DNA from 2 places in the Streptomyces sp. NPDC048590 genome. Region 2 is predicted to be linked to the other one. Evidence: riboswitches for the same ligand, from Rfam matches in the RefSeq annotation. Region 2 holds a riboswitch; the other holds the start of a gene.
What was found. Region 2 has a riboswitch for thiamine pyrophosphate ahead of thiO (glycine oxidase ThiO). Riboswitches for the same ligand answer to the same signal wherever they lie in the genome.

Region 1 (4,437 bases), on a different contig from region 2:
AAGGAAGCCGAGCTGCTCGAAGTCTGATGAACGACTCTTCCTGGGGCGCCCCGCAGGGAGCCGGATACCGGAGCGCGCCCGAGATGGGCGCCGCCCCGGCGGGTCCCGCCTACGATGTGCACGCCGCCCAGCAGACTCGGCCCATGCCCATCGTGCCGGACGTTCCCGACGCAGGTAGAGACGCAGACGACCGCGACGACCGGAACGGGGACGCCGCGCGCGTCAGCGGCCCCCTGTTCCGTGACGAGAAGCCGCAGGAGCCCATGTCCACCCCGATGCCGTCCCCGCCGCAGAAGAAGCGCGCGGGGCGTGACCTGCGTGCCGCCATAGGGGTCGGTGTCGGTCTCGGTGCCCTGGTCGTCGGCGGTCTCTTCATCGTGAAGGCCGTCTTCGTCGGCGTCGTCGTGCTCGCGGTGGTGGTCGGCCTCTGGGAGCTCACATCCCGGCTCAAGGAGCGCAAGGGCATCAATGCCCCGCTCGTGCCGCTCGCCGTCGGCGGCGCCGCGATGGTGGTCGCGGGCTATGTGAGGGAGGCCGAAGGCGCGTGGGTCGCCATGGCGCTCACCGCACTCGCCGTACTCGTATGGCGGATGACCGAGCCTCCCGAGGGATACCTCAAGGACGTCACGGCGGGTGTCTTCGCCGTGTTCTACGTGCCGTTCCTGGCCACCTTCGTCGCCATGATGCTCACCGCGGACGACGGCGCGTGGCGGGTCCTCACCTTCCTGCTGCTCACCGTGGTCAGTGACACCGGTGCGTATGCCGTCGGCTGGCGCTTCGGGACGCACAAGCTGGCCCCGCGCATCAGCCCCGGGAAGACCCGCGAGGGTCTGCTCGGAGCCGTCGGTTTCGCGATGGTGGCCGGCGCCCTGTGCATGGAGTTCCTGATCGACGACGGGACCTGGTGGCAGGGGCTGCTGATGGGCCTCGCGGTCGCGGCCAGCGCCACGCTGGGGGATCTCGGCGAGTCCATGATCAAGCGGGATCTCGGCATCAAGGACATGGGCACCCTGCTGCCCGGGCACGGCGGAATCATGGACCGGCTCGACTCGCTCCTGCCGAGCGCCCCGGTCGTCTGGCTGCTGCTGGTGCTGTTCGTGGGATCGGGCTGAGTCCACCCGTACGTTGTGGCCGTGGGGGCCGTCGCGCGGAAGCGACGGCCCCCACAGCTGTGTCGCGTGGCACTGCGGGGTGCTCCACCGGGACGGTGAACGGCGCGGCGCGGGGTACCCGGAGAGCGACGGCGTCATCGTGTCGAGTCCCTGGAGGTGGGTGGCCGTGCGCACCCTGAAGGCCGTGCTCGACCGCAGTCTGACCGCACAGGCCATAGTGATCTTCGTCTTGGGCGTCGGGGTCTACGCCCTGATACGGCGCGACACGAGCCCCGTCCTGTGGGTGGTACAGAGCGCTCTCATCACCGCCATGGCCGTCGGAGCCATCGCCGTGCAGCGCCGGAGAGCCGGCCGCGCGGCCGGCACCGACGCGCGTGGGATCGCCGAGCTCAACCGGAAGATACGGCACCGTGACGTGCCCCGGGACCCGCGGGAGCGGGCAGCCATGGGCCGACTGGTCGCCGAGCAGTTGGGCAGGATGGAGCGCGGCGGCCGCTGGCTGCCGTACTGGCTGGGGTGCATGGGCCTGATCGCGGTGGGCCTGCTGGTCCTGGGTATCACCACCGGTTCGCTGGTCTACCCGCTGGTCTTCGCCGTGGGGACGGTGGCGTTCTGCTGCTGGGTGATGTGGATGCGCCGGCGCGCCATGGAACTCCACCGCCACATGCGCGCGGCCCTGGAGGGGCAGGGCTGACAGTCAGCGGGTCCGCCCGTGTGATCCGTCACGGCCCCGGGGCCGTGTCCGGGCCGCAGTGGCGCTCCGCGAGGCCCTGCCGGCCCTCCCCGGCCCCTCGGCGGCCCTGAGTACCACGGCGTGTCTGCCACACTGGAAGAACCATGCCTAAGCCCGGAGAACTCACTTTCGTCGCGCCCCGCGGAGCCAAGCGGCCGCCGCGGCACCTCGCCGACCTCACGCCCGCCGAGCGCAAGGAAGCAGTCGCCGCGACCGGCGAGAAGGGCTTCCGCGCCCAGCAGCTGTCGCAGCACTACTTCACGCGGTACTCGCACGACCCGGCGGAGTGGACCAACATCCCGGCCGCCTCGCGGGAGAAGCTCGCCGAGGCGATGTTCCCCGACCTGATGTCGGTCGTGCGGCACATCAGCTGCGACGACGACACCACGCGTAAGACGCTCTGGAAGATGCACGACGGCACCCTCGTGGAGTCCGTCCTGATGCGGTATCCCGACCGGGTGACCATGTGCATCTCCTCGCAGGCGGGCTGCGGGATGAACTGCCCTTTCTGCGCCACCGGGCAGGCGGGCCTCGACCGCAACCTCTCGACCGCGGAGATCGTGCACCAGATCGTGGACGGCATGCGGGCGCTGCGCGACGGCGAGGTCCCGGGCGGGCCGGCGCGGCTCTCCAACATCGTGTTCATGGGCATGGGCGAGCCGCTGGCCAACTACAACCGCGTGGTCGGGGCGATCCGCCGGCTGACCGACCCGGAACCGGACGGCCTGGGGCTCTCGCAGCGCGGGATCACCGTCTCCACGGTGGGCCTGGTCCCGGCGATGCTGCGCTTCGCCGACGAGGGCTTCAAGTGCCGCCTCGCCGTGTCGCTGCACGCGCCGGACGACGAGCTGCGCGACACCCTCGTCCCCGTGAACACCCGCTGGAAGGTCCGCGAGGTCCTGGACGCGGCGTGGGAGTACGCGGAGAAGTCGGGGCGTCGCATCTCCATCGAGTACGCGCTGATCCGCGACATCAACGACCAGGCCTGGCGTGGCGACCGGCTGGGTCGGCTGCTCAAGGGCAAGCGGGTGCACGTCAACCTCATCCCGCTGAACCCCACCCCGGGCTCGAAGTGGACCGCGTCGCGGCCCGAGGACGAGAAGGCCTTCGTCGAGGCGATCGCCGCCCACGGCGTGCCGGTCACCGTCCGGGACACCCGCGGTCAGGAGATCGACGGAGCCTGCGGGCAGCTCGCCGCGTCCGAGCGCTGAGCCGCCCGGCAGGGGAGCGCCATCCGGCCGGTTCGCCACGATCCGGCCGGTGTAGCCTGGCGCCGTCATCAACTTCATATTCCGACAGGGGAGCGCCACAGCGCTGAGAGTGCGGCACCGAGGACAGGTCGGCCGCAGACCCTCTGAACCTCGCCCAGGTCATTCCGGGTAGGAAGTTCGGACCTTACTCAAGCTGTTGCGCCCTGCCCGCTCGCCGAGCGGGCAGGGCCGCGTCTCTTCCTGGTCACTTCCAGGAGGAATCACATGAACACCACCAGGTACGCGGCGACCGCCGTGGCCGCCGCGCTCGGCGTGACCGTGCTCGCGGGATGTGGCGGATCCGACGACGAGTCGTCCGGTGACACCGGGACCGGCTCGAAGACCGTCACCCTGGTCAGCCACGACTCCTTCAACGCCTCGGACGCGGTCCTGAAGGCGTTCACGAAGGAGACCGGCTACAAGGTCAAGGTGCTCAAGAGCGGTGACGCCGGAGCCGCGCTCAATCAGGAGATCCTGACCAAGGGCTCCCCGCGGGGCGACGTCTTCTTCGGCGTGGACAACACCCTGCTCTCCCGTGCCCTCGACAACGGCCTGTTCACGCCCTACGAGGCCAAGGGCCTCGACCGTGTCGCGGCCGACACCCAGCTCGATGCCGAGAAGCACCGGGTCACACCGGTCGACACCGGTGACATCTGCGTCAACTACGACAAGAAGTACTTCGCCGACAGGAAGCTCGACCCGCCGAAGACCTTCGACGACCTGCTGAAGCCCGCCTACAAGGACCTCCTGGTCACGGAGAACGCCGCGACGTCCTCTCCCGGCCTCGGCTTCCTGCTCGGCACCGTCGCCACCTACGGAGAGACCGGTTACCAGGACTACTGGAAGAAGCTGAAGGCCAACGGCGTCAAGACCGTCGACGGCTGGGAGCAGGCGTACAACGAGGAGTTCTCCGGTTCCGCCGGCGGCAGGAAGGCCAAGGCGGACCGGCCGCTCGTGGTCTCCTACGCCTCCAGCCCGCCCGTCGAGGTGCTGTACGCGGACCCGCGGCCCACCGAGGCCCCGACCGGCGTCGCCACCGGAACCTGCTTCCGGCAGACCGAGTTCGCGGGGCTGCTGGACGGCGCGAGGAACGAGGCGGGAGGCAAGGCCCTGCTGGACTTCCTGATCAGCAAGAAGTTCCAGGAGGACATGCCGCTGAACATGTTCGTGAACCCGGTGGTGAAGGACGCCGAACTGCCCGAGGTCTTCACGAAGTTCGGGGCGACCGTCGACAAGCCTGCGACGGTGGACCCCGAGAAGATCGCCAAGAACCGTGAGCAGTGGGTCCAGTCGTGGTCCTCGCTCGTCGTGAAGTAGCCGCGCGGCCCTCCGTGCGGGGAAG
Region 2 (4,437 bases):
GCCGGGCTTGGTCGGGGTGGGCCAGCAGGGTCCGGTGCAGAAGTAGTCCACGCCCTCCTGGGTGGCGGCGGCGTCGACCTCCGCCTCGGCGTGGGTGGAGCGGCCGATCACCACGTCGGCGCCGATGACGGCGCGCGCGGCGGGCACGGGCAGATCGCCCTGGCCGAGGTGCAGCACGCCGGATCCGGCGGCGTGGGCGACGTCGGCGCGGTCGTTGACGGCCAGGAGTGCGCCGTGGCGCTCGCAGGCGTCCGCGAACACCGCGAGGTGTTCGAGCTCCTCCGCCGCCTCCATCCCCTTGTCCCGCAGCTGCACGATGTCGACGCCGGAGGACAGCACGGCGTCCAGGAACTCGGGGAGGTCTCCCTGCCGCTTGCGGGCGTCCGTGCAGAGATAGAGCCGGGCGCCGGAGAGCTGGGAGCGAGGCGTGGACATGAGGATTCCCCCGTGGTGACGTCGATGGATCACTGCTGCGGCGACGGTACCGGGGGCGCGGGAGGGTTGGGGACGACGGGGTGCGGGCCGTGTGCGGGACCCGCGGGTCGACGACGGGGTGCGGGCCGTGTGTGCACACGGCCCGCACCCCGCTCACGGTCGTCCCGTCAGACGGCGAGCGCCTGGGCCCGGCGCTTCACCTCCGTGCCGCGATTCTCGCTCAGGGCCTGCGCGGGCGTGCCCGGCAGGGTCGGGTCGGGAGTGAAGAGCCAGTCGAGCATCTCTTCGTCGTTGTAGCCGTCGTCCCTCAGGAGCGTCAGGGTCCCGGCGAGGCCCTTGACCACCTTGTTGCCGTCGATGAAGGCGGCAGGCACCTGGAGCGCCCGGTTCTCACCACGTCGTACGGCGATGAGCTGGCCTTCCTTGACCAGCTGCCGTACGCGCGTCACCTCGACATCGAGCATTTCCGCGATGTCGGGAAGGTGGAGCCAGGCAGGGACGAGAGCATCGATCTTTGCGTCAATCTCGGTCACAGGGACAAGCGTGCCATCCCGGACCGACAGCCGGTAGCCGGGCCGGGCGTACGGGGCCGTGGCCTACCCCTGGAGCACCGTGGATTTCAGCGGTACGGAGGAGTCGGCGGCCCGCGCCGGGTCGATCCGCGCTCCCGCTTCGATCAGCTTGCGTCCCTGGGCCAGGTCGCGTGGCCGGCTGACGGCCAGCAGTGCCACCAGGACACCCTGGCGCAGCCAGCACACGGTCCAGGACGGGTCGGCCGGATCGCCGCGCCACAGCAGGGTGTCGGCGGCGGCGTGATGTCCGGCGTACTGCACGAACCGCCCGAACTGCTCGGACCAGAAGTACGGCACCGGGTCGTACGTCCTGGCCACCCCGTCCGCCAGGGCGGCGGCGACCGCGCCGGGGCCCTGCAGGGCGTTGTCCCAGTGGTGGACCAGCAGCCGCTCCCCGTAGCGGGCCGAGGGGAAGGAGGCGCAGTCGCCGACCGCGTGGACGTCGGGGAGCGAGGTGCGCAGGGAGGCGTCCGCGGTGACCGAGCCGTCGGCGCCGAGCGCGATGCCCGAACCGGCGAGCCATCCGGTGGCGGGCCGGGCGCCGATGCCCACGACGACCGCGCCGGCGGGGACGGTCCGGCCGTCGGCCAGGTGCACGGCGTCCTGTTCGACGCGGGCGACACGCGCCCCGGTGAGGAGCACGGCCCCGCTCTCGGCGTACCAGCCGGCCATCGGGGCGGCCACCTCGGCGGGCATCGTGCCGGCGAGGGGCCGGTCGGCGGCCTCGACCACCGTCACCGCGCAGCCCGCGGCGCGCGCCGCCGTGGTGAACTCTGCACCGATCCACCCGGCCCCCACGACGACGATGTCGTGCTGCCGCTCCAGGACGGGGCGCAGCCGGGCCGCGTCGTCGACGGTGCGCAGCAGGTGGACACCCGGCACGCCTTCGGAACCGGGGAGCGCGACGGGCTCGGCGCCGGTGGCGAGGACCAGCGCGTCGTAGCGGACGGGGCCCTGGAGGGTGTCCAGTTCGTGCGCGTCGGCCCGCAGCCCCGTCACGTCGAGCCCCAGTCGCAGGGTGACGTCCAGGGCCTCGAAATCGACGTCGAAGGCGGAGTCCTCGGCCTTCCCGAGCAGGACCGCCTTGGAGAGGGGCGGCCTGTCGTAGGGCTGGTGCGGCTCGGCGCCGATCAGGGTGACCGGGCCGGCGAAGCCCCGTTCGCGCAGGGCGACGGCCGTCTGCACACCGGCCATGCCGGCGCCCACGATCACCACGCCGTGCGGCCCGTCCACCGCCGTACCCTCTGTCTGCTGGCTCACCTGTCCACCCTAGTCATGTGACGTTCCGTCAGTCGGCGAGTTCTTCGACCACGCTTGTGCCGCTCCCGGCCTGCGACTCCCATTCCCACGTCTCGTCCAGGCGGACCCGCCCGTCGGGGAGGTCCGTGACGGCGGAGACGCAGTGCCCGCCCGACGTCGTGCCGTCCCGCTTCAACTGGACGTAGCGGAAGTCGAGACGGTCCGCCTCCCTGGTGCCGACGAGGTGGCCGCGGACCACGTCGCCGCCCGCGTACTCGGCCCAGATCCGGCCCTCCTCCTCGTGGTACGTGAAGCGGGTGCCGGTGCCGACCTGGCCGGGGGCCTGGTCGGCGACCGGTGCGAGGACGAGTCCGTCGAGCGAACGGGCCATGGGGGCGGCTCCCTTACGGGCCGGGGCGGGCGGGGTCTAGGCTGGCCACCGTAAGACACTCGCGGGAGTCCGGACGCACCGGGCTGAGAGGGAGGCTGGACGGCCTCCGACCGTACGAACCTGATCCGGGTCATGCCGGCGAAGGGAGGGGCTGGACGCCCATGCGTATCTCCGCGGACACCTCCGACGTCCTGGTCGTGGGGGGCGGCATCATCGGTCTGGTGACCGCGTGGCGGTCCGCCCAGCGCGGCCTGTCCACGACCGTGGCCGACCCGGATCCGGGCGGCGGGGCCGCCATGGTCGCGGCCGGGATGCTCGCCGCCGTCACCGAGCTCCACTACGGCGAACAGATGCTGCTCGGCCTCAACCTGGCCTCGGCGGAGCGCTATCCGGCGTTCGTGGCCGAGCTGGAGGAGGCGAGCGGACAGGGGACCGGCTTCCGCGCCTGCGGGACCCTGGCGGTCGCGCTGGACGCGGACGACCGCGCACACCTGCGGGAGCTGCACGCGTTGCAGCTGCGTTCGGGGCTGGAGTCCGAGTGGCTCACCGGCCGCGAGTGCCGCCGTCTGGAACCGATGCTCGCCCCCGGCGTGCGCGGCGGACTGCGGGTCGACGGCGACCACCAGGTGGATCCCAGGCGACTGGCCTCGGCGCTGGTCACGGCGTGTGAGCGCGCGGGGGTGGTCTTCCGCCGGGCCTGGGCCGAGCGGCTCTCCGTCACGGGCGGCCGGGCGGCCGGGGTCGTTCTGACGGACGGTACGGAGCTGTCCGCGGGGCAGGTGGTGCTCGCCGGGGGCAGCCTCAGCGGGCGTCTCGGCGGGGTGCCCGAAGCGGTCCTGCCGCCGGTGCGGCCGGTGAAGGGCCAGGTGCTCCGGCTGCGGGTGCCGCCCGCGTACGCCCCCTTCCTGAGCAGGACCGTGCGGGCCGTCGTACGCGGGAGCCAGGTCTACCTGGTGCCGCGCGCGGACGGTGAGCTGGTGGTGGGAGCGACCAGCGAGGAGATGGGCTGGGACACCACCGTCACCGCGGGCGGTGTCTACGAGCTGCTGCGCGACGCGCACGAGCTGGTGCCCGGGATCACCGAGCTTCCGCTGACCGAGACCCGTGCGGGCCTCCGGCCCTCCTCGCCGGACAACGCGCCCCTGCTGGGCCCCACGGCGCTTCCCGGTCTGCACCTCGCCACCGGGCACCACCGCAACGGGGTGCTCCTCACCCCGGTCACCGGCGACGTGATGGCCCAGGTGCTGACCACCGGCGAGCCGCCCGAGGTGGGCCGTCCGTTCACGCCGTCCCGCTTCGCCCCGGCCGCCGGATCCCCCGAGCCCTCGCACTCCCCCGCCGTCACCACCCCGCAGGAGCAGCACGCATGACACAGCCCGTACCTCCCTCCGCCGACCTCGTGCAGGTGTCCGTCAACGGGGACCGGCGCTCGTTCCCCGCCGGTACCGCGCTGGACACCCTCGTCGCGGCGTTGACCTCGGCGCCGTCCGGGGTCGCCGCCGCGGTGAACGAGGCCGTCGTGCCACGCGGCCGGTGGTCGTCCACCGCGCTCGCCGACGGCGACCGCGTCGAAGTCCTCACCGCCGTCCAGGGAGGCTGACGGTGTCCGACGACCTCTTCTCGCTGGGCTCCGCGACCTTTTCGTCCCGGCTGATCATGGGGACCGGCGGGGCGCCCAGCCTCGACGTGCTGGAACGCTCCCTGATCGCCTCCGGCACCGAGCTGACCACCGTGGCGATGCGCAGGCTGGACCCGACCGTGCAGGGTTCGGTGCTCTCCGTGCTCGAACGCCTGTCCATC

Region 1: linked by a shared signal. The riboswitch ahead of ACGFNN_RS08750 (thiamine ABC transporter substrate binding subunit) and the one ahead of thiO (glycine oxidase ThiO) in region 2 are both predicted to bind thiamine pyrophosphate.

The regions. Positions count from the first base shown of each region.
Region 1 covers NZ_JBICWC010000003.1:108,711-113,147, reverse strand. The annotation lists gene frr (ribosome recycling factor) at 1-27, shown strand, start outside; gene ACGFNN_RS08765 (phosphatidate cytidylyltransferase) at 27-1,112, shown strand; gene ACGFNN_RS08760 (hypothetical protein) at 1,279-1,806, shown strand; gene rlmN (23S rRNA (adenine(2503)-C(2))-methyltransferase RlmN) at 1,950-3,056, shown strand; TPP riboswitch at 3,133-3,249, shown strand; gene ACGFNN_RS08750 (thiamine ABC transporter substrate binding subunit) at 3,321-4,412, shown strand.
Region 2 covers NZ_JBICWC010000009.1:355,478-359,914, forward strand. The annotation lists gene thiE (thiamine phosphate synthase) at 1-435, opposite strand, end outside; gene ACGFNN_RS26550 (Rv2175c family DNA-binding protein) at 603-968, opposite strand; gene ACGFNN_RS26555 (NAD(P)/FAD-dependent oxidoreductase) at 1,032-2,267, opposite strand; gene ACGFNN_RS26560 (hypothetical protein) at 2,296-2,637, opposite strand; TPP riboswitch at 2,689-2,801, shown strand; gene thiO (glycine oxidase ThiO) at 2,799-4,007, shown strand; gene thiS (sulfur carrier protein ThiS) at 4,004-4,237, shown strand; gene ACGFNN_RS26575 (thiazole synthase) at 4,240-4,437, shown strand, end outside.